4 regions of the Cedecea sp. NFIX57 genome follow, and region 1 is predicted to be linked to each of the others. Evidence: predicted binding sites of a transcription regulator. Region 1 holds the regulator's gene; each other region holds the start of a gene.
What was found. Region 1 encodes LexA, which represses DNA repair genes until DNA is damaged. Its sites were predicted from a motif close to TNCTGTATGTACATACAGNA; they were not measured.
Positions count from the first base shown of each region.

Region 2: mutH (DNA mismatch repair endonuclease MutH) is a predicted target of LexA. The motif match lies at 3,571-3,590, and genes of this name have one in related genera.
Region 3: sulA (SOS-induced cell division inhibitor SulA) is a predicted target of LexA. The motif match lies at 3,104-3,123, and genes of this name have one in related genera.
Region 4: B9Y90_RS02590 (YebG family protein) is a predicted target of LexA. The motif match lies at 4,569-4,588, and genes of this name have one in related genera.

Region 1 covers NZ_FXAS01000011.1:39,505-46,931, forward strand. The annotation lists gene plsB (glycerol-3-phosphate 1-O-acyltransferase PlsB) at 1-1,398, opposite strand, end outside; gene B9Y90_RS11295 (diacylglycerol kinase) at 1,530-1,898, shown strand; gene lexA (transcriptional repressor LexA) at 2,008-2,616, shown strand; gene dinF (MATE family efflux transporter DinF) at 2,694-4,028, shown strand; gene B9Y90_RS11310 (CsbD family protein) at 4,264-4,473, shown strand; gene zur (zinc uptake transcriptional repressor Zur) at 4,545-5,057, opposite strand; gene B9Y90_RS11320 (cupin domain-containing protein) at 5,153-5,656, shown strand; gene B9Y90_RS11325 (conjugal transfer protein TraF) at 5,828-7,135, shown strand; gene dusA (tRNA dihydrouridine(20/20a) synthase DusA) at 7,221-7,427, shown strand, end outside.
Region 2 covers NZ_FXAS01000009.1:127,092-134,518, forward strand. The annotation lists gene lgt (prolipoprotein diacylglyceryl transferase) at 1-172, opposite strand, end outside; gene ptsP (phosphoenolpyruvate--protein phosphotransferase) at 347-2,593, opposite strand; gene rppH (RNA pyrophosphohydrolase) at 2,606-3,136, opposite strand; gene mutH (DNA mismatch repair endonuclease MutH) at 3,824-4,510, shown strand; gene B9Y90_RS09935 (YgdI/YgdR family lipoprotein) at 4,669-4,887, shown strand; gene B9Y90_RS09940 (NADP(H)-dependent aldo-keto reductase) at 5,030-6,073, shown strand; gene lplT (lysophospholipid transporter LplT) at 6,107-7,303, opposite strand; gene aas (bifunctional acyl-ACP--phospholipid O-acyltransferase/long-chain-fatty-acid--ACP ligase) at 7,296-7,427, opposite strand, start outside.
Region 3 covers NZ_FXAS01000022.1:68,923-76,349, reverse strand. The annotation lists gene B9Y90_RS18225 (YccF domain-containing protein) at 1-162, shown strand, start outside; gene yccS (YccS family putative transporter) at 175-2,313, shown strand; gene B9Y90_RS18215 (TfoX/Sxy family DNA transformation protein) at 2,298-2,927, opposite strand; gene sulA (SOS-induced cell division inhibitor SulA) at 3,145-3,654, shown strand; gene ompA (porin OmpA) at 4,012-5,088, shown strand; gene matP (macrodomain Ter protein MatP) at 5,180-5,632, opposite strand; gene B9Y90_RS18195 (AAA family ATPase) at 5,809-7,427, shown strand, end outside.
Region 4 covers NZ_FXAS01000002.1:248,399-255,825, forward strand. The annotation lists gene B9Y90_RS02570 (carbon-nitrogen hydrolase family protein) at 1-525, shown strand, start outside; gene exoX (exodeoxyribonuclease X) at 555-1,226, shown strand; gene ptrB (oligopeptidase B) at 1,223-3,280, opposite strand; gene B9Y90_RS02585 (tellurite resistance TerB family protein) at 3,405-4,079, opposite strand; gene B9Y90_RS02590 (YebG family protein) at 4,202-4,552, opposite strand; gene purT (formate-dependent phosphoribosylglycinamide formyltransferase) at 4,689-5,867, shown strand; gene kdgA (bifunctional 4-hydroxy-2-oxoglutarate aldolase/2-dehydro-3-deoxy-phosphogluconate aldolase) at 5,933-6,574, opposite strand; gene edd (phosphogluconate dehydratase) at 6,628-7,427, opposite strand, start outside.

The DNA.
Region 1 (7,427 bases):
GTAACCCTGGCCGAGGTTGCGCAGCTTACTCAGACCGCGCACCATCTGCATGAAGCTCTCTTTTTCTTTGGTCGCACCGCGCAGCTCTTTCGCGTAGGTCCCCACTTCCATGACATGCTCGTAACCGATGTAGATCGGCACCAGAGTGATCGGGCGGGTGCCGCCGCGCAGCATGGCCTGAATCGTCATCGACAGCGTGCCGGTCTTAGGATCCAGCAAGCGGCCAGTACGGGAACGGCCACCCTCGACAAAATACTCAACGGAATAGCCGCGGCTGAACAGCTCGCCCAGGTATTCGCGGAACACCGTGGAGTAAAGCTTGTTGCCCTTGAAGGTACGGCGAATAAAGAACGCGCCCAGGCGGCGGAAAATCGGGCCGGCTGGCCAGAAGTTCAGGTTGATCCCGGCGGCGATGTGCGGCGGAACCAGCCCCTGGTGATAAAGCACGTAGGAAAGCAGCAGATAATCCATGTGGCTGCGGTGGCAGGGAACATAGACGATTTCGTGGCCGTCGTGGGCAAGCTGGCGCACGCGCTCGGCGTTATGCACGTTAATGCCCTGATAGAGGCGGTTCCAGGTTAAGCCTAAAACGCGGTCCGTCAGACGTACAGCTTCGTAGGAGAAGTTGGCGGCAATCTCTTCCATCAGGGCAACGGCGTTTTGCTGCGCTTTCTCATGGGAGATCTTCTTGCTGCGGGCTTCATCTTCTACCGCGCGGGCAATCGCTTTTGACGCCAGCAGCTTGTTAAAGAGATCCTGGCGAACCGGCAGGCGCGGGCCAACGGCGGCCAGACGCTGGCGGGCAAAGTGAGTGCGCGCCACGCGAGCCAGTTTTTGGGCGATAATCTTGTCCGTGCCGTGTTCGGTTGCCATACGGCGAAGCGAAACGGGCGGTGAGAAACGCACGAAGCTATCGCGACCCAGCCAGGAAACCGCAAAGAATTTCTGGACGCCGTTCAGCGTGCGTAAAGGCGGATTGATTTCCCCTTTTTCACGCCCTGGCGAGCGGCCGAACATCACGGAAACCGGCACCATCTGCACATCGAGATCGGGATTGCTGCGGTGCAGATCCAGATAATCGTGGAACAGTTTTACCGACTCTTCTTTTGGCGTGTAATAGGTGAAGACGCGCGGCCCGCCGTGGATAAACACGTAGCGCGGCAGCAGTACGCCGTCAATTTCCAGAGGTTCCAGCGGGTCGGGCAGATCGTGATCCAGACATTGGGCACGCAGCGTCAGTAAGTCTGCCTTAGAATTGTAGGGCAGGACGTACATGATGGGGCGTGAAGGGTCCAGACCGAGTTCGGTTTGTGGATCCGCCGGAATAGACTTGCTCTTTACCAGAACGCTTAATGGTAAATTCAGTAATTTGTAGTAAATTCTTGGCCAGCCTGACATAAATGATGTAAAGCCTCAGGTTAATAATGCAAATGCGCCGCAAGGATATCAGAAACTCTGGGGAATTTCTGTGGCGCTGCGATTTAGACTCAATGAGCATTGATGCTCAATCTTTAAAAAGGTTTCCTTGAATGGCGAATAATACCACCGGCATCACCCGCATTATTAAGGCTGCAGGCTACTCATGGAAGGGGCTCCGTGCGGCCTGGATCAACGAAGCTGCCTTTCGTCAGGAGGGCGTGGCTGCGGTTATCGCTATCGCCATCGCCTGCTGGCTGGATGTGGACCCCATCACGCGTATTTTACTGATTGGCTCGGTGGTTTTGGTGATGATTGTCGAAATCCTCAACAGCGCCATTGAAGCACTGGTTGACCGTGTTGGCACCGAGTACCACGAGCTTTCAGGGCGAGCCAAAGATATGGGTTCAGCCGCCGTATTGATAGCGATTATCCTTGCGGTTGCGACCTGGGCCACCTTGCTTTGGTCACATTTGCGATAGCTCTTCCAGAATAGTTTAAGTCGCTGGTTTTTTGCTTAATTTGTGGTTTCAAAATCGCCCGGGGCTGTATATACTCACAGCATGACTGTATAAACACCCAGGGGGCGGAATGAAAGCACTAACTACCAGGCAGCAAGAGGTGTTTGATCTCATTCGGGATCATATCAACCAGACCGGCATGCCACCTACGCGCGCCGAAATTGCACAACGTCTGGGGTTCCGTTCTCCAAACGCCGCGGAAGAGCATCTGAAAGCGCTGGCACGTAAAGGTGCCATTGAGATTGTTTCTGGCGCATCACGCGGCATTCGTCTGCTGGTTGAAGAAGAAAATGGCCTGCCGCTGGTGGGCCGTGTTGCAGCCGGTGAGCCGCTGCTGGCGCAGCAGCACATCGAAGGCCACTACCAGGTTGACCCTTCTCTGTTCAAACCGAATGCCGATTTCCTGCTGCGCGTCAGCGGCATGTCGATGAAAGATATCGGCATCATGGACGGTGATTTATTAGCGGTACACAAAACTCAGGACGTACGTAATGGCCAGGTCGTTGTCGCGCGTATCGACGATGAAGTGACCGTAAAACGCCTGAAAAAGCAGGGTAACACCGTGCACCTGCTGCCGGAAAACAGCGAATTCCAGCCTATTGTGGTCGATCTTCGCGAGCAGAGTTTTAGCATTGAAGGCCTGGCCGTCGGGGTTATCCGCAACGGTGAATGGCTGTAACGCCTCTTCCGGTGGTGCGGTAAATATGCCGTGCCACCTGCTTTAAATTCCCCTCTATTATCCTCTGGATCATTCCCATGCGATTCTTTTCGTCAACGGATGGTGCGCTGTGGCGGCTTGCGCTGCCGATGATTTTTTCCAACATTACCGTGCCGTTACTGGGCCTGGTCGATACCGCGGTCATTGGCCATCTTGATAGCCCAACCTATCTCGGCGGGGTCGCTATCGGTGCCACGGCGACCAGTTTCCTCTTTATGCTGCTGCTTTTTCTGCGCATGAGCACCACCGGGTTAACGGCACAGGCGTTTGGCGCGAACGATCCGCAGCGACTGGCGCGCGCGCTGGTTCAACCCCTGATGCTGGCGCTGATAGCCGGGCTGGCTATCGTGGTCCTGCGTTATCCACTGATCAACCTTGCGCTGCACGTTGTTGGCGGCAATGACGAGGTGCTGTATCAGGCAAGGCGCTTCCTGGAAATCCGCTGGCTGAGCGCCCCCGCATCGCTGGCTAACCTCGTGCTGTTAGGCTGGCTGCTGGGCGTTCAGTATGCGCGAGCGCCGGTCATTCTGTTGGTCGTCGGCAACCTGATTAATATCGTGCTCGATCTCTGGCTGGTGATGGGGCTGCACATGAACGTGCAGGGGGCGGCGCTGGCCACGGCGGTGTCCGAATATGCCACGTTTATCATCGGCCTAGTGATGGTGCGCAAAGTGATGAAGCTGCGGGGCATCAGTTGGGCTCGTCTTAAAACGGCCTGGCAGGGGGATTTGCGTAAGCTGCTGGCGCTTAATCGCGACATCATGCTGCGTTCGCTGCTGCTGCAAATCTGCTTTGCTTCTATCACCATTTTTGGTGCGCGTCTTGGCAGTGAAATTGTCGCCGTTAACGCCGTACTGATGACGCTGCTGACCTTCACCGCCTATGCGCTCGATGGCTTTGCTTACGCCGTGGAGGCCCATTCAGGGCAGGCTTACGGGGCGCGTAACCGTGGGCAGTTGCTCGAGGTTTGGGGGGCTGCGTGCAGGCAGGCGGGGCTGGTTGCGATAGCGTTTGCCGCTATTTATGCCTTTGCCGGGGAGCAAATTGTTGCCCTGCTTACCTCTCTGCCGGAGCTTCGTGTTCTGGCAAACCATTATCTTGCCTGGCAGGTTATTTTGCCGGTAGTGGGCGTTTGGTGCTACCTGCTGGATGGCATGTTTATCGGCGCGACACGGGGTGCCGAAATGCGAAACAGCATGGCGGTTGCGGCATTGGGTTTTGGCGTGACGATGCTTACGCTGCCTTTGTGGGGCAACCACGCCCTGTGGCTGTCGCTGGCGGTGTTTTTAGCCTTGCGCGGCCTGTCGCTTGGCGTCATCTGGCGACGCCACTGGCGCAATAACACCTGGTTCGCTGCATCGGGCAGCCATTGATCGCGCTGCCTGACGCTCGTTAACCCATCTTCTATCGTGCTGATTTCTCTTTTTTAAGGCGAGGAATTAGCATGTCATCGCTTTTAATGATGGTTAAAGATTCTGAGTTTTAAATTTAACTCAGAATCCTTGTCTACAATTACCTTTACATCCAGCAGACAGTGGGTGTGCTCCAGAAAGTCAGCATCCTGCAGCCCGGATGCACAAACCTAAACCGAACGATGAGGAGATGACGATGAATAAGGACGAAATCGGCGGTAACTGGAAGCAGTTCAAAGGTACGATCAAAGAGAAATGGGGTAAGCTGACCGATGACGATATGACCGTCATCGAAGGGAAGCGTGACCAGCTGGTGGGTAAAATCCAGGAACGCTACGGCTACGCCAAAGACCAGGCAGAGAAAGAAGTGAAGGACTGGGAGTCCGGGAGCAAATACCGCTGGTAACCTGGCGGCCCCTCAAATGTGCTACTCAGTAAGACCAATCCTGCCCGGGTACAAGGACGTACCACTCCCTCTTAACGCTTTTTCTTTGGCTGCACTGAATGATCGTGATTGCAGGCGTCGTGGTGGCTACAGGCTTCCACTTCCGAGCAATCCGCACACAATCCGTGAGCTTCAATCACGTTATGGCGCAGGGTAAATCCCATTTTGGATGCCAGTTTCTGCATAATATCTTCCACACCCTGAGCCGCTTGCTCTTTTACCGCTCCGCATCTGTCGCAGATAAACATGGCGGAAGAGTGGGTTGGATGATCGATAAAATTACACAGTACGTAACTGTTGTTGGATTCCACACGGTGAACAAAACCTTGCTCTAGCAGAAAATCCAGCGCGCGATAAACCGTTGGAGGCTTAGCCTGTGGCTCGCTAACGCGCAGGAGATCCAGCAGGTCGTAGGCGCTGATGGCGCCGGTTTGCTCGGCCATAAGGCGCAAAACCTCGAGACGCTGCGGCGTCAGGCGTACATTGCGTTGCAGGCAGAGCTTTTCAGCCTGAGCTAACACGTTTTGCGAAGTTGTGGTATCCATCAGCCTCTCCCGGTCATTGACGCAATACTTTACCATAATGCGGATAAAACGCCGAATCCTGGTACATACTGACCCTATCTACCCAGGAGGAAGTAATGCAAAAACCTGATTGTATTCGTCACTGGCGCGAGCTGGAAGGCGAGGACGACGCAACGTATCCGGACAGCACGGAGCTGTTCTCCATTGGTGCTCCTTTGGCCCGTAATTTCGGTTTAACCCGCCTTGGTATTCACCATGAGCGTATCCCCCCTGGCCGCAGAACCTCTTATCCCCACGCGGAAAGCAGCGAAGAAGAGTTTGCTTATGTGCTCGAGGGGCACCCGGAAGTGTGGATCAATGGTCATCTTTGGGCGCTTGAACCGGGCGACAGCGTGGGATTTCCTGCCGGAACCGGCATTTGCCATACCTTTATTAATAATACCGAACAGGATGTGCGGTTATTAGTCGTAGGCGAAGCCAATAAAGCCGAAAATAAAATTTATTACCCGCTAAATCAGTCTTACGCCATGCAGCGCAAGGATCGCTGGATAGATCATCCGCCTCAATTCTTTGGCCCGCATAACGGTCTGCCTTCACGAAAGCCGAAGGGTAAACTATAAATTAATTAGCAAGGAAACAATAAGACGTTAACCCTAAGGATATATCTGGGATCCTGATGGTTCAAATATCCATCGTTTTATCGCGCTATTCACAGCAATAGTCTGCCTCTGTTCAGTCATAACTGTCAGGGGCGAATTACTTCATCTGACAATCAGACAGGCGTGCTGTGAATGAATAAAATAAAATCTTCGGTGGCGACACTCGCCGCAACCTTCTTTATTGCCCATCAGGCCGGGGCGGCGGGGACCTGGTCCGAAGCGCGAAACGATGCGATGGGGGGCACCGGCGTGGCTTCGGCTAATTATGGCAGTGGCGTGTTAATCAACCCGGCGCTATTAGCCCGGTCCAAACCAGACGACAATATTACCGTTATTTTACCGTCTATCGGGGCGCAAATAACGGATAAAGACAACCTCCAGGATCGCATCGACGATATCAGCGATAAAGTTGATAACTATAAACAGGCCATTGGGTCGTTAACGCCACGAGATATTCTTTTAAATCCGAACGGGACGTTAAATCAGTTTCGGAGCGCCGCCGGGGACTTAGCCGGTGAGCTTGAAGATTTACGAGGTGAAACGGCGAACGCCAAAGCCGCCGCAGGAATTGCGGTCAGTATTCCCAATGACACTCTCTCCGTAGCATTCGTTACCAAAGCTTACGCGCGAGCGAAAGTCAGTTCCGATATAGACCAGAATGATATCAATTACCTACGCAGTATCCAGAATTCCAGCGCTGTGGCGGGAAGCGTGGCGATTGATGCTGCGTTGAACGGCTCCGACCAAATCACTCGTAACCTGAATTCTACCGCTTCCGGCCGCGCGGCCATTGTGTCTGATTATGGTATAGCTCTGGCCCACAAGTTTGACGTAGGTGGTGTCCCGGTTTCCGTTGGCGTTACGCCAAAGCTGCAGAAAACCTGGCTGTATAATTACACGACATCCATTTATGACTACCGCAGCGGCGACTGGAAGAACAGCCAGTACCGCAACGATGACACTGGATTCAACCTTGACGCCGGCGTGGCGGCCGATTTTGGCGAGAACTGGACCGTTGGTCTGAGCGGCCAAAACCTGGTGTCCCGTGATATCGACACGAAAGACATTCGCATCACTAACGGGCGTACCGGAGAAGTACGAAACTACAAAGATACTTATCAAATCAGCCCGCTGGTGACCGCCGGAGTGGCCTGGCATAACGAGCTGGTGACCCTGAGCGCGGACGGCGATCTGACCGAAACCAAAGGTTTTAAAAGCGAAGCCAATTCCCAGTACGTGGGTGTCGGTGCTGAGGTGAGGCCGCTTTCCTGGTTGGCGCTGCGTGCTGGCTACCGTGCTGATGTGAAAAGCAATGACAGCAACGTCTTTACCGGTGGGGTAGGGTTCGCGGCGGGCAAACACGTCAATATCGATTTGATGGGCCTGTACGGTGAAGACCAAACCTGGGGCGCAGGGGCGCAGCTGAGCGTGGCCTTCTGATACTGAATGCCGGGGCAGCCTGATGCCCCGGCGCTGCTTTATGCTATAGTAGCGACCCTTTTTTAATCGTAGCCTGCGTAAACGTATGTCCTCACAAAGCAACCAGACTCCTTTCCAGCCGCACCGTTTCTCCATTGCGCCGATGCTCGACTGGACCGATCGCCACTGCCGCTATTTCCTGCGCCAGCTGTCCCGCCACACGCTGCTGTACACCGAAATGGTGACCACCGGGGCGATCATCCACGGTAAAGGGGACTATCTGGCCTATAGCGAAGAAGAACATCCGATTGCG
Region 2 (7,427 bases), on a different contig from region 1:
CTACTTCATTTTTCGTCCAGCCGCTGCCTGGGCGGCTGGCGCGGCGCCCGGCAAGCCACATGGCAAACACGAACCCAACCAGGTACATGAGCCCGTACCAGTGCAGGGAAACCGGCCCGATGGAGAAAAGCACCGGGTCAAATTCAGGGAAACGCAGATAGCCACTATTCATCTGTCACCACAAGCTATTGTTACCTCACCCAAAATAGAAGGTGAGTGGCAAGTACGCACCGCTCTCGATGCGCTCCGAAAGCAGCGGATCATAGCACAAACGGCCGGAGTGATTGATTATGGAAGTTGTAAAAGATGTGTAATGTCCCGGCGATACCGGGACATTGCGAACGGATCAACGCCCGCCGCGAATCAGGCCACCCATGCCACGCCGCTCCATAAAGGCCGCAACCTGATGGCGCACTTCCGTCGCCATTTGAGCCTCAAGTGTACGCTGAGCGAGCACCTCGGCCTCTTCAAGCTGGATATGGCGCAGCAGGTATTTAATACGTGCGACGGAACGGCCGTTCATTGAGAGATGACGGTAGCCCATCCCAACCAGAATCGCGACGCACATCGGGTCACCGGCCATTTCACCGCACAGGCACAGGTCGATGTCATAACGCTCCGCTTCACGCGCAATCAGGTTCAGCGTGCGAAGCATCGCCGGATGCAGGCTATCGTAAAGGTTAGCCACTCGGGTGTTGTTACGGTCAACCGCAAGCAAATACTGCGTAAGGTCGTTTGTGCCAACGGAAATAAAATCAATACGCCCAGCCAGATGCCCCAACATGAACACCATGGACGGCACTTCAACCATTACCCCAAGCCTCAGCTTAGGCAGCTGATAGCCTAATTCCTCTTCGACTTCCCGGCCCGCACGATCGATAAGTCTGCGCGCATCATCGATCTCATCAATGCTGGTGATCATCGGCAGCAGGATACTCAAATTCCCCGTGGCCGCATTCGCCCGCAGCATTGCGCGGACCTGGATCAGAAAGATCTCTGGCTGATCCAGCGTAATACGGATACCTCGCCAGCCGAGACAAGGATTCTCTTCGCTGATGGGCATATACGGAAGCTGTTTATCCGCCCCAACGTCCAGCGTTCGCAGCGTCACAGGTTTGTCGTTAAACATCTGCAACATGCCCTGATACTGCGCAACCTGCTCTTCTTCAGACGGGAAACCGCTTTGCAGCATAAACGGAATTTCGGTGCGGTACAGCCCGATGCCGTCGATACGGCTGCCAAGCTGTTCTTCATGCTCAGGACTAAGCCCGGCATTCAGCATCACCTGCACCCGCTCGCCGCTTTTTAACGCCGCGGGCTGTTCCACATCATCTTCCGCCAGGCGACTAAGTTCGTTCTCCTCGGTCACCAGGCGCTGGTATTCCTGCAGCAGAACCGGCTCAGGATCCACCAGCAACTCACCGCGATAGCCGTCCACGATCAGCATACGGCGATGCAGCGCCGATGGCTGAATATCGGCCCCCATGACGGTTGGGATACCCAGCGCGCGGACCATAATGGCAGCATGAGAGTTTGCCGCACCATCGCGTACGACAACGCCCGCCAGACGGTTTTGCGGCAGTTCGGCAAGCGTGGTGGCTGAAAGCTCGTCGGCCACCAGCACAAAGCGTTCAGGCCAGGTATTCGGGCTTTGAATCGTGTCGTCGAGGTGGAACAACAGGCGTTGCCCCAGCGCCCTGAGGTCACCCGCCCGCTCTTTCAGGTAGCTGTCTGAAAGGCTGGCAAATTGTTCAGCGAATTTCTCCACCACCGTTTTCACCGCCCACTCCGCCACAAGGCCTTTATCCACTTCGGCAAAAAGCTCGCGGCGAAGGCGTGCGTCGGTCAGCAGGTGAGAATATAAATCGAAGATTGCCGCAGTCTCTTTCTGAGCCCCGGCGGCAAAACGCTTGCTGTAGCGGCGGAACTCCCCGGAAGCCTCTTCGAGCGCGGCGGTCAAACGCTCGCGCTCAAGTGCAGTATCGAGAGTCGACGCCTCAAACACTTGCTCCATCAGCGGGACGGTAGTGTCCATCCAGCCTTCGGCAATGGCCACCCCAGGTGATGCAGGCAGCGCGCGAATACGCGTCTGACGATATTGCCCAAACAGAGCCGCTAGCTGAGACTGGGATAATATCCCGGCCATCTGCGTTGCCAGCGTAACGAGGAAAGACTCTTCGCTCTCATCGTACTGCCGGTGCTCTCTTTGCTGGACAACCAACACGCCCAGAAGCTGACGGCGCTGGATAATAGGCACCCCGAGGAAAGCGCGAAAACGCTCCTCTTTTACCGCGGGCACATATTTAAAGCTGGGGTGTTTTTGCGCATCGGCAAGGTTAATCGGCTCCGCGAGCCTCCCAACCAGGCCAACAATACCTTCGTCAAAGGCAAGCGTGACGGTTCGGCCGCGAGGTTTCTTTAATCCACGCGTCGCCATAAGGTAAAAACAGCGGCGCTCGTGATCGGCGAGATAAACCGAGCAAACCTCGGTATCCATCGCAAGGCAGATGTCAGTCACCAAAATGTCCAGCGCCTCATTGAGACGCGGGGCACTAGCGACTTTTTCGACTATTTCTCGCAGACGGGTGAGCATTTTTCGCGTGACTTAACCTCTTTTACGTCGCCATGCAGGCGAGTTATTGCGTGGTGGCGTAACTTCCTGCAGTGGCATCACCACGCTGGCAAACTCTTTCATCACGCGGCGATAGACATCGCGCTTGAATGAAACAACCTGACGGACCGGATACCAATAACTGACCCAGCGCCAGCCATCAAATTCCGGCGTGCTGCTGGTTTGCATGTTGATCTCACCGTCGCTGCTCAGCAACTGCAAAAGAAACCATTTTTGTTTTTGGCCGATACAAACCGGCTTTGTGTCCCAACGCACCAAACGTTTAGGTAATTTGTAACGCAACCAGTTTCGGGTCGAGGCAAGAATGCGAACATCTTTTCTTTGTAGGCCGACTTCTTCGAAAAGCTCCCGGTACATTGCCTGTTCAGCGGACTCGCCAGGATTAATGCCCCCCTGAGGAAATTGCCAGGAATGTTGACCAAAGCGTCGCGCCCACATCACCTGTCCCTGCCGATTACATATTACGATCCCAACGTTGGGGCGGTAGCCATCATCATCGATCACCGGACTACCTCAAAACAAACTTAGATTGCATCGATTGTTTCATACAAGTGTCAGGCGGTAAACCACTCTCTCGGCGGCGTTTGCATGGAATAACATTTGAATAACTCACAAAAGATAGCCGGGTTATAAACAGGGACTGGTCAAAACCGGCGGTTTTATTCACTTTTTCTGTGGATATAACTGTGAAGAACTACCGAATTACATCGGGACAACTCGGGACAAGTAAAATCAGGAGCAATCCTAACACACATTAAAGTCTTTATATTTCATAATTATAATACTATAAAAATGACACATGAATTTCATAATGTGATGATCGTCACATATGAAGATCGCCTACTGATGAAAGATCGAGCAATGTCGTTTTTATCCACAGATTGTGCCAACAAGTTAGTCACAAATCGGTGATAAATTGTATTTTAGCGCCCCGTCAAGGCTGTAAATGGAACCAGTAGTCATGCTTTTTCCCAGTTATCCCACTTTTCTGTGGATAACATGGTGTAAGATCCTGTTCATTGTCAGTGACCAGATTTGGAAAAGCCTTTTTAATGTTGCTGCAACGAAACGGCTGCCTTTAAAAACTCATTATAAATCAGAATATTGTTAATCTTATCCTCAGACGACTAAACTAAGCTTTCGCTGTGCACAAAGTGCGTTCATTTTTTAACCAAAAAACATCAATGAGTTATGCAACCAATACGTCCGCTCATCACGCCCCCACGCAGTGAAGCCGAGCTGCTCCAGCAGGCGCAAAGCGTCGCAGGTTACACCCTTGGCGAACTGGCGGCCTGCGCCGGCATAAAGACGCCGAAAGACCTGAAGAGAGATAAAGGCTGGATTGGCGTGCTGCTGGAGCTGTGGCTGGGTGCCAGCGCGGGCAGTAAACCCGAACAAGACTTTGCCGCTCTCGGGATCGAACTGAAAACGATCCCGGTGGATAGCCTTGGCCGCCCGCTGGAAACCACGTTCGTCTGCGTCGCGCCGTTAACCGGTAATAGCGGCGTCATTTGGGAAACCAGCCATGTACGGCATAAGCTCAAGCGCGTGCTGTGGATCCCGGTTGAGGGAGAAAGGCAGATCCCGCTTGCCGAGCGACACGTCGGTTCTCCATTGTTATGGAGTCCTTCAGAAGAAGAAGAGCAGCAGCTGCGCCTGGACTGGGAAGAACTGATGGATCTGATCGTGCTGGGCCAGGTCGAGCGCATTACCGCCCGTCACGGCGAAGTACTGCAGCTGCGGCCAAAAGCCGCCAACAGTCGGGCGTTAACAGAGGCCATTGGTGCTGACGGCTCACCTATTCTCACGCTACCTCGCGGCTTCTACTTAAAGAAGAATTTCACCGCCGCCTTGCTCGCACGGCACTTTACGCTTTAAAACAAGCAATGAGAAAGCGAATCCAGGTTTCTGTCAGCAAGTGCCGGAGAATGTTACATTTCCCTTAGCCTATTAAGAATTTGCTGCTTTCCTTCCCCTGTTCATCAGGTTATTACTAGACTTATTAACGAGATCCCTTCCTGACGAGGAACCTAACGATGACTAAATGGGCAGTAGCAATCTCCGCCATTGGTCTTGCCTTTGCCGTTTCAGGCTGCAGCAGTGACTACGTAATGGCCACCAAAGATGGACGAATGATTTTGACCGAAGGCAAGCCGAAGGTCGATGAAGATACCGGCCTGGTAAGCTACCGTGACCAGCAAGGTAATGAAATGCAGATCAACCGCAACGACGTCTCCCAGATTATTGAGCGCTAATCTCCCAGGGTCAGCCCCTCGGCTGGCCTGATGATTTTTCTTCTTTTCCCCTCTTCCGCTTTGCTCCGGCCTCTGCCATGTTTATAGACCTTTTGTCGGGTAACGATGCCTGACGAGTCAAAAGAACAACAGGAAGCCGGCTATGCACTATCACCGTATCCCCCACAGTTCACTTGAAGTCAGCACGCTGGGGCTGGGAACCATGACCTTTGGTGAACAAAACAGCGAGGCCGATGCCCACCAACAGCTCGATTACGCAGTCAGTCAGGGCGTGAATCTGATTGATGTCGCGGAAATGTACCCGGTACCGCCGCGCCCGGAAACTCAGGGCTTAACCGAGAGCTATGTCGGCAGCTGGCTTAAAGCTCGCGGCAACCGCGAAAAGTTGGTTGTTGCTTCCAAAGTCACTGGCCCAACACGCAACAACGATGCGGGCATCCGCCCAAACCAGATCCTCGACCGGAAAAACATCCGCGAAGCGTTGGATGCCAGCCTCAAGCGCCTGCAAACCGATTACCTCGACCTCTACCAGGTTCACTGGCCGCAGCGCCAGACCAACATGTTTGGCAAACTTGGCTACACCTGGAGCGACACGACCTCGCTACCGGTAACGCTGCTGGAAACTCTTGAAGCGCTGACTGAGTGCCAGCGTGCCGGGAAAATTCGCTATATCGGCGTCTCGAACGAAACGCCGTGGGGCGTAATGCGCTATCTGCAGCTTGCGGAAAAACACGATCTGCCGCGCATTGTGACCATTCAAAACCCCTACAGTCTGTTAAACCGCAGCTTTGAAGTGGGCCTGTCTGAAATCAGCCAGCACGAAGGCGTTGAGCTGCTGGCTTATTCCTGCCTCGCCTTCGGCGTACTGTCGGGTAAATACCTTAACGGGGCCAAACCGGCGGGCGCTCGCAACACGCTGTTTAGCCGCTTTACGCGCTACAGCGGCGAGCAGTCGCAAAAAGCCGTGGCGGCCTACGTGGAGATAGCTAAACACCATAACCTCGACCCGGCGCAAATGGCGCTGGCCTTCGTTCGCCGCCAGCCGTTTGTGGCCAGCACGCTGCTCGGTGCCACGACGCTGGACCAGCTGAAAACTAACCTTGAAAGCCTGCATTTGACGCTAAGCGAAGAGGTGATTGAGGAGATTGAAGCGGTGCATCGCATCTATACTTACCCTGCACCATAAAAAATTAAGGCCCTCGAAAAGAGGGCCTTTTTGTTATTTCTGTTTGATTTGCCACAGCCAGAGCGCGCTAATCGCTAGCGCGAACACCGCCCCAAATCCAATGCCAATGCCAACGATGGACGCCCCGGTTTTCACCGCCAGTGAGAACAGACCCAGCATCAAAAGCATGGCCGTGTTTTCACCCAGGTTTTGCACAGCAATGGCGTTACCGGCCCCGACCGTGTGCTTGCCGCGCTCCTGCAGCAGCGCGTTGAGCGGCACCACGAAGAAACCACCCAACAGGCCAATCAACACCAGCAAAGCGTAAGAAGGCAGCAGAGAATGCTGGAGAGCAAAAATCAGTACACCAACGCCAATTAAAATCCCGGCAGGCATGCAGCGGGCGACGGTTTCCAGCGTCACCAGTTTCGCGGCTGCCCCGGCCCCTACCACAATCCCAACGGCAACCATCGCGTTAAGGTAAGTCGGCGTCGCGTTATCCGTGATCCCTAACGCCACCGGCACCCACAGCACCAGCAGGAAGCGCAGCGTCACGCCCGCTCCCCAGAACAGGCTGGTGCCTACCAGCGAGAAGCGCGTTTCTCCGCTGCGCCAAAGGCTGCGGCAGGCGGAAAAGAAGCTGTGCGTCATCGGCTTGAAACGCCATGACTGACCGGGGCGCGCGGCGGCAAGTTTAGGGATAAAGACGTTGGCAACCACCGCCCCACCGTATACCAGCGCGCACACGACCAGCGCCGCCGTCAGGTTCCAGTCTGCCAGCACGCCGCCGGCAACGGATCCCAGCAGGATCGCCGCAATGGTAGAGGACTCCATCAGGCCGTTGGCCTTCACCAACCGATCGCCCGTGGTCAGCTCGCCAAGAATGCCGTATTTAGCCGGTGAATAGGCCGCCGCGCCGATGCCCACCAGCGTATAGCCGACAAACGGATTTAGCCCCAGCGCGATAACCGCCGCACCAACAAGTTTCATACTGTTCGCCAGCATCATCACTCGCCCTTTGGCGAAGCTGTCGGCTACCTGCCCTACAAACGGCGCAAAGAGGATATACGCACCGACAAACACCATTTGCAGCACCGGCTGGCTCCAGTCCGGGTAGAACTGCTGCTTGAGCACCGCGAGCGTGGCGAATAGCAGCGCGTTATCACCAAAAGCCGATAAAAACTGCGCCGCGGTCACCGCCATCATGCCGCGAGACCACAAAGAACCGCTATTGCCAGCCTGTTCAGCCATGGGCTTTCTCCGCTTCATCAACCTGTGCTTTCAGGGTGACAAAATCTGGTTTTCCGCTGCCTAACACCGGCAGTTGCTTGAGGAAGCGAATATCGCGCGGCACCGCCAGCTCAGGCACACCGTG
Region 3 (7,427 bases), on a different contig from region 1:
ATGGCGGGCATCGCGCAGTGTATTACCGTTATAGGGATCCCTGTAGGAATTGCGAACTTCAAGATTGCCGCTATCGCATTATGGCCCGTTGGCCGCCGGGTTGTGCCAGTTGAAGTAGCCAGAGCTGCTCGCGAATCCAATGCTCGTCGCCGCTTCCAGTAAGGAGCCATTGTGCTGACCCTAAGCCCACTGGTACGTCGTTATACCTGGAACAGCGCCTGGCTTTATAACTTGCGCATATTTATTGCCCTTGCAGGCACTGCGGCGCTGCCGTGGTGGCTTGGTGAGGTCAAGCTGACGATTCCCCTCACGCTTGGCGTTGTGGCTGCAGCCCTGGCCGATCTCGACGACCGGGTAAGTGGTAGGCTACGAAATTTACTGATCACTTTAGTCAGCTTTTTCATTGCTTCAGCATCCGTTGAGTTACTGTTCCCCTGGCCGTGGTTGTTTGCAGTGGGTTTAACGGTATCCACCAGCGGATTCATCCTCCTTGGCGGATTAGGGCAACGCTATGCCACCATTGCCTTTGGCGCGCTGCTTATCGCCATCTACACGATGCTCGGTATTTCCCTCTATGAGCACTGGTATCAGCAACCGCTGTTCCTTTTAGCCGGCGCCGTCTGGTACAACTTCCTGACGTTAGCAGGCCATTTGATTTTCCCTATTCGCCCGCTGCAGGACAATCTGGCACGCTGTTATGAAAGCCTCGCGAGCTTTCTTGAAATTAAAGCCACGCTATTTGATCCTGATATAGAAGAAGACAGTCAGGCTCCAATGCTCCAGTTGGCCATGGCTAACAGCCAATTAGTGACCACGCTAAATCAGACAAAAAGCTCATTACTGACTCGCCTTCGCGGCGACCGGGGGCAGAGAGGCACTCGCCGGACACTTCACTATTATTTCGTAGCCCAGGATATTCACGAACGAGCGAGTTCTTCCCATATTCAGTACCAGGCTTTGCGCGATAAGTTTCGCTACAGCGACGTGATGTTCCGCTTTCAGCGCCTGCTAACGATGCAGTCACAGGCCTGTCAGCAGCTCTCTCGATCAATCCTGTTGCGAGTCCCTTATCAGCACGACCCACGGTTTGAACGCGCATTTACCCATCTGGACTCCGCGCTGGATCGAATTCGTGTGAGTCATGCAACCGCTTCAGAGATAAAAGCATTGGGCTTTCTGATTACAAATCTGAAGGCAATTGATGCGCAACTGGCAAACATTGAGTCAGAACAGGCTATTGCTGAGCCGCAGAACGATCCCGAGCACCGTTTAGCCGACGACAAGCTAACCGGATTCGATGATATCTGGCAGCGGCTAAAGCTTAACCTCACGCCAGAATCCGCACTCTTTCGCCATGCGGTACGAATGTCACTGGTACTCTGTGTGGGCTATGCGTTTATTCAATTTACGGGTTTGCAACACGGTTACTGGATACTTCTGACCAGCTTGTTTGTCTGCCAGCCCAACTACAGTGCAACCCGAAGACGCTTAGCGCTGCGTATCATCGGCACACTGGTTGGGGTGGCCGTTGGCCTGCCCTTGCTTTGGCTTGTTCCGTCTCTCGAAGGCCAACTGATACTTATCGTTATTACTGGCGTGCTGTTCTTCGCTTTCCGTAATGTGCAATACGCCCACGCCACCATGTTTATTACGCTGCTGGTATTGCTGTGCTTTAACCTGTTGGGTGAAGGATTTGAAGTCGCTCTCCCGCGCGTGATTGATACACTTTTAGGCTGTGCAATAGCCTGGGCGGCAGTGAGTTTCATCTGGCCTGACTGGCGATTCCGCCGGCTTTCACGAGTCGTTGAACGTGCGTTCAACGCTAATTGTCGTTATCTGGATGCGATTCTTGAACAGTACCACCAGGGGCGTGATAACCGTCTTGAATATCGCATTGCCCGGCGAGATGCCCATAACAGAGACGCTGATCTCGCCTCAGTTGTTTCAAATATGTCATCTGAACCTCGCGTCTCAGATGACATGCGCGAAGCGGCGTTTCGCCTGCTTTGCCTGAATCACTCCTTTAATAGCTATATCTCTGCATTAGGTGCACACAGGGAAAAACTCAACCACGGTGATACGTTAGTGTTACTCGATGACGCCGTCTGCTATGTTGATGACGCATTACATCACCTGCCTGTTGATGAGGAGCGTGTTCAGACTGCTCTGGCAGGGCTCTCCGCGCGCATCTCACAGCTTGAGACTCGGGCAGACACAAAAGAACCCCTGGTTCTGCAACAAATTGGGTTATTGATTGCTCTTCTGCCTGAGATCTCACGTCTTCAACAGCAAATCTCTCAGTGTTCAGAGTAAGCTTGCTGGCGCTGCTCATAGCAGCGCCACCATTCCGTCAATTCTTTCCGAACCTCAGCAGGCAGTACCGCCTCATGAACACCACGAATAGCACCTGCAAGCGAGAGCAGGACTTTAATACCTACCGTTTTCCTGGTGTTGCGTAATTTTAGCCATGACCGTTTGGCACCAAAGAGTTGAAGCGTTTGTGGATCATTGATCCCCACCTCACGAAGCATAACTTCAATATTCAGGGAAAGATTGGGGAGGTCCTTAAGGCGACGAGAACGTATTTTGATTTGTTTCTTCTCACGTTGGGCGCTTCTTAACGCCAGAGAAGAGAGCTGGACGAGTTTTTCCGGATTTTCCCAAAGTTCTTCATCGACACGGTAGTAATTCAGCGCGACAGGAAGCCCGCGTTTACTGTACATCAGAGGAGGCGCCGATTTTTGGATAAAATACTCCGCGCACTGTTCACAAGCCCGCAGATAAAGTTCACCTTCAGCCACCATAGCAAAGACCACGCCGTCGACGGTCAGACTATAACCACCAAATAGCGGTCGACAACCGATTTTCCCCAGTGACGAAAGATATTCCCGTGATTTATGAATTCTAATAAATGTCACCTTTTTCATAATATGTCCTTATATATCAACTGGTAAATAGCTGTTCTGGTTACCCGCCCTCTTAATCCCTGAAAATAAGTAAGGTTAAAGATAATGGCAATGACAATTTCATCTATAGCGCTTTTGCGTACCGAAAATGCGAGACACTTTCCGAAATTCCGGTTGATCTTTGTTCGCACAGGCATTACTGTACATGCATACAGTAACCCATTAGGCGGGACTCACTATGCACTCACATAACGCTCAAGCTCACTTTCATCATGTTGTAGTTACTCCGCACTCCCCGGCGCAGTCTCTCTCTGATAACAGCGTACAGGGGTTAATCAGTGAAGTGGTTTACAGTGAAGAGAGCCCATGGGTTACCCAGTTTATTCTGCTACCTTTATTACAGCAGTTGGGACAACAATCTCGCTGGCAGCTATGGCTGACGCCACAGCAAAAACTGAGCCGCGCATGGCTGCAGGGGGCTGGGCTGCCGCTGGCAAAAGTGATGCAGGCAAATCAGTTAGATCCGCTTTGTACCGTTGACGCCATGGTGAAAGCTTTACAGACAGGAAATTACAGCGTTGTGATCGGCTGGCTACCAGAAGAATTAACAGATGAAGAACATTCACGGCTAACGATCGCAGCGGAAACAGGTAACGCGATGGGCTTTATAATGCGTCCAACCAGTACAAGGACATCCGGTTCAAGACCACGAAATGGCCTAAAAATTCATTCTAGTTTGTATCATTAAGTAAATTTAGGAGAAATCCTGGAATTTTTTACGTATGCCATACAATCCGCTGCCATGACTCAAAAATGCCCGCCATATGGCGGTTTGACGGGGTTCTCTTGATAGAGGGCTCGTTCAAAAAACAATCCGTTTTGTAAAAAAATATGTATGCAAGTCGTTTTTTTTCATATGCCTGACGGACTTCACACTTGTAACTTTTCAACTACGTTGTAGACTTTACCTCGCCAGGGTTGCTCTTCATAACACCGATATATCGGTAGAGTAACAATTGAGCGTAAACCCGGGCGAAGGATTTAACCCTGGGCTTTAAATTGGTTTAGAGCTCATGGCCTTTTGGATGATAATGAGGCGCAAAAAATGAAAAAGACAGCTATCGCGATTGCAGTGGCACTGGCTGGCTTCGCTACCGTAGCGCAGGCCGCACCGAAAGATAACACCTGGTATGCAGGTGGTAAACTGGGCTGGTCCCAGTACCACGACACCGGTTTCTACGGTAACGGCTATGACCGTGGTATCGGCAGTGGTCCGACCCACGAAAGCCAACTGGGTGCTGGTGCATTCGGTGGTTACCAGGTTAACCCGTACGTTGGTTTCGAAATGGGTTATGACTGGCTGGGCCGTATGCCTTACAAAGGCACCCCAGAAAACGGTGCTTTCAAAGCTCAGGGCGTGCAGCTGACCGCTAAACTGGGTTACCCAATCACTGACGACCTGGACATCTACACCCGTCTGGGCGGCATGGTATGGCGTGCAGACTCCACCGCTAACAACGCGGCTGGTGAGCGTCTGAAAGACCACGACACCGGTGTTTCTCCAGTATTCGCTGGTGGTGTTGAGTGGGCTGTTACCCGTGACATCGCTACCCGTCTGGAATACCAGTGGGTTAACAACATCGGTGATGCACAGACCGTTGGTACTCGTCCAGACAACGGCATGCTGAGCGTAGGTGTTTCCTACCGCTTCGGTCAGCAGGAAGCTGCTGCTCCAGTTGTAGCGCCAGCTCCAGCTCCAGCTCCAGAAGTACAGACCAAACACTTCACTCTGAAGTCTGACGTTCTGTTCAACTTCAACAAAGCTACCCTGAAACCAGAAGGTCAGCAGGCACTGGATCAGCTGTACACCCAGCTGAGCAACCTGGATCCTAAAGATGGTTCCGTTGTTGTTCTGGGCTACACCGACCGTATCGGTTCCGAGCAGTACAACCTGAAACTGTCTGAAAAACGTGCACAGAGCGTTGTTGATTACCTGATCTCTAAAGGTATCCCAGCGAACAAAATCTCTCCACGTGGCATGGGCAAAGCTAACCCAGTTACCGGCAACACCTGTGACAACGTAGCGCCTAAAGCTAAACTGATCGACTGCCTGGCTCCAGATCGTCGCGTTGAGATCGAAGTTAAAGGTATCAAAGAAGTTGTAACTCAGCCTGCGGCATAAGTTACTCTTCCTTGAACAAAAACCCCGCCATGGCGGGGTTTTTTATTGCTTGAAGTTTCACGATGACTCAGTCACACGCGCTTTCATCGCGTCATTTTTTACCCAGCATAGCCTGCAGATCCTGCTTAAGCGTCGACATCTTGCTTTCCACCTTCTCTTTGCGTTCCGCATCTTCAATCAATTGAACAACCGTTTCCGAAAGCGTATTGCCACGACGCTGTGCAAGCCCGGCCAGACGCTGCCAGACAAGATATTCCAGATCGATAGATTTCTTACGGGTATGCTGATGCTCAGCGTTAAAATGCCTTTTACGCCGGGCACGAATCGTTTGCTTCATGCGGTTATGCAGCGCCGGGTTCATATGCTGATCAATCCAGCTCTGAACCAGAACCGGCACATTCTCCAGCGTCAGGAGCTGCTCTACCGCCTCTTGGGCTGCACTGGCCTCAATGTATCGCGTGATTAATTCCCCTTCGCGATGCTTCTTAACCAGATACTTCCACTTCCAGCCGCTCTCGAGATTTTCCAACTGTTGATATTTCATTGTGATCTCAGTGTGACCGTGTAACTTAGTTCAGAATAACAGTTTTTCCGCCATTCGCTGAACTGAAAATCAAAGCTGTGAGGGGGATAAAACTGTGTTACTGCTTTATCCGTGTGCTACCCGAGCGATTCTTGTATAATCGCGCCTTTGACATCTCATTAAAAAATATAGCGACTTTGACGACTAATCGACTTGACTGGCGTGCCCTGGTGCCTGATACCGAAAGCTATCAGGAAATTTTTGCACAGCCTTATGATACCGACGCTGCCCCTCTTTCTGCGATTCAACCTCGTTTAGTTTACGGGATTGAGCAACTCAACCTTTCAGTTTCTTCCGTCGATCTGATGCTGATAAAAGCTCCGGAAGAACAAGAGTATCTGGATCTTATCGCCGCGGCCGTTGAAGCATCCCGTGACGAAGAAGACGAGATTGTTGGCGGACACTATCTAATTGAAGGTAGCCGGGTCACGCTGCAACCGGCCGAGCACACTGACGATAACTTTGCGTCCAGCGGAGAAGTAATTGCCGCTGACTGGGTTGAACCGGAACAACTGTTCGGCTGCGTGCGCCAGTTTGCAGGTGAAGTGTCGCTGGAGCCTGGTCTGATTCATCGCGTAAACGGTGGCGTCCTGGTGCTGTCGATGCGTAGCGTCCTTGCCCAGCCGCTGCTGTGGCTGCGCCTGAAACAAATCATGATCCAGGGGCGTTTTGACTGGATTTCACCTGACGAAACTCGCCCACTGCCGGTGAAAATTCCGTCATTAGCGTTGGATTTCAAACTGGTGCTGGTTGGCGAGCGCGACTCTCTGGCCGATTTCCAGGAAATGGAGATGGATCTGGCTTCGGCCGCTATCTACAGTGAATTTGAAGACAATCTGCAAATTGCTTCTGCCGATGAAATGGCGCTTTGGTGTCAGTGGATCTATGCCATTGCCGCTGAGAAATCATTGCCTGCACCAGCAGCCGATGCCTGGCAACCGCTGATTCGTGAGGCCGTCCGCTACACGGGCGATCAGGAAATGCTGCCGCTCTGCCCTTCCTGGATTTCACGCCAGCTGCGCGAAGTCGCGCCGTTTACCGAAGAAAACAGCTTTAACGCCGAACAGCTCCAGCAAATGCTCGAGCAGCGTGAATGGCGCGAAGGTTTCCTGGCCGAGCGCATGCGGGATGAAATCCTGATGGAGCAAATCCTGATTGAAACCGAAGGCGAAATGGTTGGCCAGATCAACGCTCTGTCGGTCATTGAATTCCCCGGTCATCCACGGGCGTTTGGTGAACCTTCTCGTATTAGCTGCGTGGTTCACGTCGGTGATGGGGAATTTACGGACGTAGAACGCAAGGCAGAACTTGGCGGCAACATTCACGCCAAAGGGATGATGATCATGCAGGCATTTCTGATGTCAGAGCTGCAGCTTGACCAGCAAATCCCGTTTTCAGCATCCATCACCTTCGAGCAATCTTACAGCGAAGTCGACGGCGACAGCGCTTCCATGGCTGAGCTTTGTGCGCTGATAAGCGCCCTGGCTAACGTTCCAATTTATCAACACATCGCTATCACTGGCTCTGTGGATCAGTTCGGCCGCGTACAGCCGGTTGGCGGGCTGAATGAAAAAGTGGAAGGCTTTTTCCGTATTTGTCAGCAGCGTGAGTTTAGCGGCGTTCAGGGGGTGATTATTCCTCTGGCGAACGTGCGTCACCTGTCGCTACACAAAGATGTACTGGAGGCCGTCGAGCAAAATAAATTCTCGATTTGGGCCATTGACGACGTGGCTGATGCCCTGCCGTTATTGACCAA
Region 4 (7,427 bases), on a different contig from region 1:
GAAGCTGCCCGCCGCTATCATATGACCGTGATCGTCGGCATGTCGCTCAGTGACGAGGCGCATAGCGCCGCCGGTATGGTCGGATTTCTGTCAGATGGGTCACGAATCGCCTGTTGCAAACGTCCCGCAGAGTCTGTCGGTATGAACGCTCAAACACCCGTCGCACCACTTTTGGGGCAACGTTCCCGCAATATTGCCCTTGCGGTTTGCGCCCAAAGCGATGATGAAGCCTGGCCCCGAAGTGCGGCTGACATCGGAGCAGACCTTTACGCCACCGGCGCCGCGATGACGGAACTAAGCTACCAGCAAGACGAAATGTATATGCAGCGGTGGGCGCACAAATATGGTCTCACCATTTTGCAGGCCAACTACGCCTGGTCCGGGGCTGAACTTCGCTCCGCAGGCCGCAGCGCATGTTGGGATAATTTAGGCCAGCTCGTCGTCAGGGCTGACCAGGGTGAATTGCTGGCGATTGGCCGCCGGGACGAGAGAGGTTGGCACGGCGAGGTCATTCCTTTACGCTAGTCGCCTGAAGCCTGTTAACGGAGACTGCGATGCTGCGCATTATTGATACGGAAACCTGTGGGTTACAGGGAGGCGTAGTGGAAGTTGCGTCGGTCGATATCATCGACGGCAAGATTGTAAACCCGATGAGCGATCTTGTCCGTCCTGACCGGCCGATAAGTCACCAGGCGATGGCCATCCACAAAATTACCGAAGAGATGGTGGCCGATAAACCCTGGATTGAAGAGGTCATCCCCCGCTATATGGGGAGCCCTTATTACGTGGCACACAACGCCAGTTTCGACAGCCGCATGCTGCCGGAGATGCAGGGCGACTGGATTTGCACGGTGAAGCTGGCGCGTCGCCTGTGGCCGGGCATCAAGTACAGCAACATGGGCTTGTATAAATCGCTAAAGCTGCATGTGGATACCCCCGCCGGGCTGCATCATCACCGCGCCTTGTTCGACTGTTATATTACCGCCGCCCTGCTGTTGAGAATTATGGATGTGTCTGGCTGGAGCGCGGAAGATATGGTCACCATTACCGGGCGTCCGGCGCTGGTGACCACCATGATGTTTGGCAAATACAGGGGCAAACGCATTGCGGAAATAGCCGAAGATGACCCGGGCTATCTTCGCTGGATGCTTAATAACATCAAGGAGCTAGCGCCGGATCTCCGCATGACGCTAAAACATTACCTGGCCGCCAGCGCGGCCGATTAATGCACGCGCCCTGGCAGCGTCCCCTGCGCCAGGGCAATCAGGAAAGCAAACTCCAGCGCAACGCCTTCGTAAGATTTGAAGCGCCCCGACTTACCGCCGTGCCCGGAATCCATGTCGGTACAAAGCAGCAACAAGGTCTCATCCCGCTTATAGTCGCGTAATTTGGCAACCCATTTAGCCGGCTCCCAATACTGCACCTGTGAATCATGCAGCCCGGTAGTCACCAGCAGATGGGGATAAGCCTGCTCGCGAACCTGGTCGTAAGGGCTGTATTGCTTCATGTAGCGGTAATACTCTTCGTCCTGGGGGTTGCCCCACTCTTCAAACTCTCCGGTGGTGAGCGGAATCGACTCATCCAGCATCGTTGTCACCACATCAACAAACGGCACCTGAGCCACCACGCCGTGAAATAACTCAGGGCGCAGGTTGATAGCTGCTCCCATCAGCATCCCACCCGCGCTGCCGCCCATCCCATAAAGCAGTTTAGGATCGCCATATTCCTGCCTGAGCAGCTCGTCGCACACGTCCAGATAGTCGTGAAAGGTATTCATCTTTTTCAGGTATTTACCGTCTTCATACCATTGTTGCCCCAGTTCACCGCCTCCGCGTACGTGAGCAATAGCGAAGACAAAACCTCTGTCCAGCAGGCTCAAACGGCTGCTGCTAAAGTCCGCATCCATACTGCTGCCATAGGATCCATAGCCATAGACCAACAGAGGACTTTTGCCCCGGCGAAAGTGTTTCCGGTGATAAACCAGCGACACCGGAACCTGAACGCCATCCCGCGCCGTCACCCACAGATGCTCGCTGCGGTAATTGTTAGCGTCAAAACCGGCAACCTGGGTTTGCTTGATAACCCGGCGCTCACCGCTGTCCATATCCAGTTCGAAAAGCGTATCCGGCGTGGTCATCGAAGAATAGCCGTAGCGTAAATGCGAGGTCTCCGGCTCAGGGTTGTAGCCAAGCCAGGTAACATAGGCTGGATCGTCAAAAGCGATGCCCGTGGACTCACGCGTATGGCGATTAATCTGACGCAGGCTGGTCAACCCCTGCTGGCGCTCGGCAACCACCAGCCAGTCGCGGAACAGCGTAAAGTCTTCAAGCATGACCTGTTCCCTTGCGGCAATCAGCGTTTCCCATTGTTTTTCGTCCCGCACGACGCAGCGGTAGAGCCCGAAGTTTTTACCGTCTTTGTTGGAACGAATGTAGAACCCATGCTGGTAGTGATCGACAGTGTATTCATGATCTTTCCGGCGCGGGGCAAAAACTTGCGGCTCGGCGTCTGCCAGTTCGGCATCCAATAACAAAGCCTCACTCGTCGTCGCGCTGGCAAGATGGATGACAATAAAATGCTGGGAGGTTGTTTTGTGCACGCTGACGTAAAAAGCGTCATCTTTTTCTTCATACACCAGTTGGTCATCGGCCACCGGGTGACCCAGCGTGTGCCGCCAGACCTGATAAGGCAGTAAGGTTTTGGGATGCTTGCGCACGTAATAAAGCGTGGCGGAGTCATTTGCCCAGACAAAACTGGTCGAGACGTTATCCAAAAGCTCCGGGTACCAGTTTCCGGTTTTCAAATTACGCAAACGAATGCCGAACTGACGGCGAGAGAGATAGTCCTCCGCCAGGGCCATCACGGTATTGTCCGGCGTAATAGCAAACCCGCCCATCGTGTAAAACTCGCTGTGGGCAGCGCGCTGATTGGCATCCAGCAGCACGTCCCACTCGGCCCACTCTTCTCTGACCGCAGATTGCCGCTGATATATCGCGTACTCATTACCCTTTTCATAAACCTGGCGGTAGCGATAGCCGTTCTTCACATAGGGGGCGGAAACATCATGAGGCGGAACGCGAGCGATCATCTCGTTGAGCAATTGATCCTGCAGCGCGCGCTGGCTCTCCATGATCCTTTTACCGTAATCATTTTCCTGCTCGAGGTATTTCAGCACATCGGGATCGGCGCGGTCATCATCCCGCAACCAGTAATAGTTATCCGTGCGGGTATCGCCATGCAGCATCATAGCGTGAGGTATTTTTTTGGCTTTTGGCGGCATCACTTTCATCATTTTCCGTTTAACACCCCGTAAGGGTGGCAAATTCAGCCGGGCTTGCAAGCGGAACATGAAGGATTAAAAGAAAATGCCGGGAGAAACCCGGCACAGGATGATTGCAGGAGGATTAAACCGCGAGCGGTTGTTTTTGCTGCTGAATATCTTGCTCAATACCGGAGCGGACATCCGGCGGTATATTTAGCGCATCGCCCAGAGCGCTCAGATAGCTACGTTCCATAAAGTGATCGATATCGATAGCCGTACAGCTTAGGTAATAAAGCTCGAGCGCTTCTTCCTCGTTTCTCACCCCTTGCGCGAGCTGGTGAGGATCTAACGGCCTGTCGATAGCTCGTTCGACAAGCGCTTTGCCTTCGCCGTCGATGCCGACTTCACGCAGCTGTTGCTCAATAAACTGACGCTCTTTTGCATCAATATGCCCGTCGCTTTTGGCAGCAAAAACCAGCGCGGTAATTAATCTTTCGGTACGAACATCAACCGACGAGTGCGAATGATCATAACCCGCTGATGCAGGCTGATTCTCACGGACGCGTGCCTTGTATTTGTTCCATAACACGCTTCCGGCCACCGCACCGCCGCCGACCAGGAGCGCACTGGTGCCGTATTTTGTTAACAGTTTGCGGGACGACTTACTCGCCAGCAGTAATCCGGCTAATCCGCCCAGCGCCCCCGGCACCAGAAGTTTACCGATCCCTTCAGGGCCATTACCGGCTGCAGGCTGTGAAGATTGAGGGGAAGTAGATTGCCCCAGGAGCGACTGAAGCTGCTGTAACCAGTTATTCATGACGAAACCCTCTGTTGACTTAACTCGTCGAGAGTAGGTCACAGGACGTCAAGAAACGTCGGACAGCGCTAAAGATGGGAAAAGAATCGCGCCGGCTGCCCGGCGCTTACTGCTGCAACGTATCACGCGGCTTTGGTGCGCTTACGTCCGGGGTGCTCGCTGACGTTGTCTTCCGCCGCTGGCGACTGCTCAGCCACAGAAGATTCCACATCTGGCTCAGACTGGCTTACTTCAGGCTCTGGCAGCTTGCCGTTTTTCAGCACCCCCGCCAGCAGATCCTTGTTTTCCGCCATCCACATCGCCAGGGTATCGCTCTGGCCTTCATCCAGCGCAATCGGGCTTTGCTGCAGCCAGTCGCCGAGGACTTCAGCCAGATCCAGCATTTTGTCGTAAGCGTCAGCATCCTTTTTACTGGCAAAGGCCATTTTTTCTTGTCCCTCTCTCACCACAACATATTTAATCTCGACCGCCATTTTGCAGCTCCGCTTTACCTGTTTATTTATCCAGTATATCGATATTCATTTTATCACACAAGCCGGAAAGCCGCTGCCAACGCAAACGTTTTCGTTTATACTTCCACGGTCTTTTTCTTTGTTAAGGCTAAATCACATGTCAACGTTGGGAACTGCTCTGCGCCCGGCAGCTACGCGAGTTATGCTGCTGGGCTCCGGTGAATTGGGTAAAGAAGTGGCCATTGAGTGTCAGCGCCTCGGGGTCGAAGTTATCGCCGTCGATCGCTATGCAAATGCACCAGCGATGCACGTCGCGCACCGCAGCCACGTGATTAACATGCTGGATGCCGCAGCGCTAAAAGCGCTTGTCGCCGCCGAAATGCCCGATTATATCGTTCCTGAAATTGAAGCCATTGCTACCGATGCCCTGCTGGAGCTTGAAGCCCAGGGCCAGCGCGTGGTGCCGTGCGCCCGCGCCACCAAACTCACCATGAACCGCGAAGGGATCCGCCGCCTGGCCGCAGAAGAACTTCAATTGCCCACTTCCAGCTACCGCTTCGCCGACAGTGAAGACGCTTTCCGCCAGGCCGTGCAGGAAATTGGTTTGCCGTGCATCGTTAAACCGGTGATGAGCTCCTCCGGCAAAGGTCAAAGTTTCATCCGCACCGCAGATCAATTGGCTAAAGCCTGGGAATACGCACAGCTTGGCGGACGGGCTGGCAAAGGCCGCGTCATCGTCGAAGGCGTGGTCAATTTTGATTTTGAAATCACCCTGCTAACCATCAGTGCCGTTGATGGCGTGCATTTCTGCGCACCTATCGGCCACCGTCAGGAGGATGGCGACTACCGTGAGTCCTGGCAGCCGCAGCAGATGAGCGACATCGCGCTGGCAAAATCGAAAGAGATTGCTGAAAAAGTGGTTACCGCCCTGGGCGGCCACGGCCTGTTCGGCGTTGAGCTGTTTGTCTGCGGCGATGAGGTGATTTTCAGTGAAGTCTCCCCTCGCCCGCATGACACCGGCATGGTGACGTTGATTTCGCAGGATCTGTCTGAGTTTGCCCTGCACGTTCGCGCCTTCCTCGGCCTGCCCATCGGTGACATTCGTCAGTATGGCCCTGCTGCATCGGCGGTGATCCTGCCAGAGCTGCATAGCGACAACGTCAAGTTCAGCAATGTAGGCGCTGCGCTGGGCGGCGGTTTACAGGTTCGCCTGTTTGGTAAGCCGGAGATCGCAGGTAAACGCCGTATGGGCGTGGCGTTGGCTACCGGGAATAGCGTCGATGAGGCAGTTTCCAGAGCCGTGGCGTCAGCTGCACAGGTAAAAATTGAAGGATAAAAAAATCGCCCTCAAATGAGAGCGACTGAATCATTAGGCCCGCGTACTGCGGGCTTTTTTATGGCTTACAGCTTAGCGCCTTCCACCGCTTCGCGGGCAAGCTTAGTGATGCGGTCATAATCGCCCGCTTCCAGCGCATCCGCCGGCACCAGCCATGAACCGCCGATGCACAGCACGCTTTTCAGCGCCAGGTAATCGCGGTAGTTAGCCGGAGAGATGCCGCCGGTTGGGCAGAAACGTACCTGAGAGAACGGCCCGGCAATGGCCTGCAGCGCTTTAGTGCCACCGTTAGCTTCTGCCGGGAAGAATTTGAACTCTTTCAGGCCGTAGTCCATCCCCAGCATCAGTTCTGAAACGGTGCTGATGCCTGGGATCAAAGGAATAGTGCCTTCCGTCGCGGCTTTCAGCAGCGGCTCGGTCAGGCCCGGGCTGATGGCGAACTGCGCGCCCGCTTCGGTCACTTCCGCAAGCTGCTGTGGGTTCAACACGGTACCCGCGCCGATAATCGCTTCAGGCACTTCTTTTGCAATCGCACGAATGGCATCGATAGCACAAGCTGTACGCAGCGTGACTTCCAGCACGCGGACGCCACCGGCTACCAGGGCTTTCGCCATCGGCACAGCATGTTCCAGCTTGTTAACAACAATGACCGGCACAACCGGGCCAGTTTTCAGGATTTGTTCTGCCGTAGTTTTCCAATTTTTCATCTGAGCGCCTCTTAGCCACTTTTAATCTGTTCCGGGGCAGTGCTGCCACGGGCTTAAAATTTAATGCAGGTTGCGCCTTGTTCAGCGCCCGAAAGCTGTTCGCGCAATGCGCCAAATAACTCCCGACCGGTCCCTACGCGCTCGGCGCTGAGATCCGGGTGATAAGCAGTGCGTGCCGCAAGTACGGCTTCATCGACCAGCAATGTCAGCTCGCCCGTTTGGCCGTTGACGCGAATCATGTCGCCATCCTGCACCTTCGCCAGCAACCCGCCGTCATATGCTTCCGGGGTAACATGGATTGCGGAAGGCACCTTCCCAGAGGCACCGGACAGTCTTCCATCTGTCACCAGAGCAATTTTGAAACAGCGGTCCAATAATACTCCAAGCGGTGGCATAAGTTTATGCAATTCTGGCATGCCGTTCGCTTTTGGCCCCTGATGGCGGACGACAACAACGCAATCACGGTCCAGTTTGCCTGCTTCAAAAGCGGGCAATACGTCATGCTGACTTTCAAAAATCACCGCCGGGGCTTCAATAACCTGATTTTCTACCGGTACCGCTGACGTTTTCATCACCGCCCGGCCCAGATTCCCGCTCAGCACTTTAGTTCCGCCATGGCGGGAGAACGGTTTTTCCATGGTGGCAATAACGTCACTGTCCAGTGGCTCGCTGGCGCCTTCACGCCAGGCAAGCTGGCCGTTGTCGAGCCACGGCTCCATGGTGTAGTGATGCAGGCCAAAACCGGCCACGGTGTTAACGTCTTCATGCAGCAGGCCACCTTTCAGTAGCTCACGCATCAGCACCGGCACGCCGCCCGCCGCCTGGAAGTGGTTAATGTCGGCAGGGCCGTTTG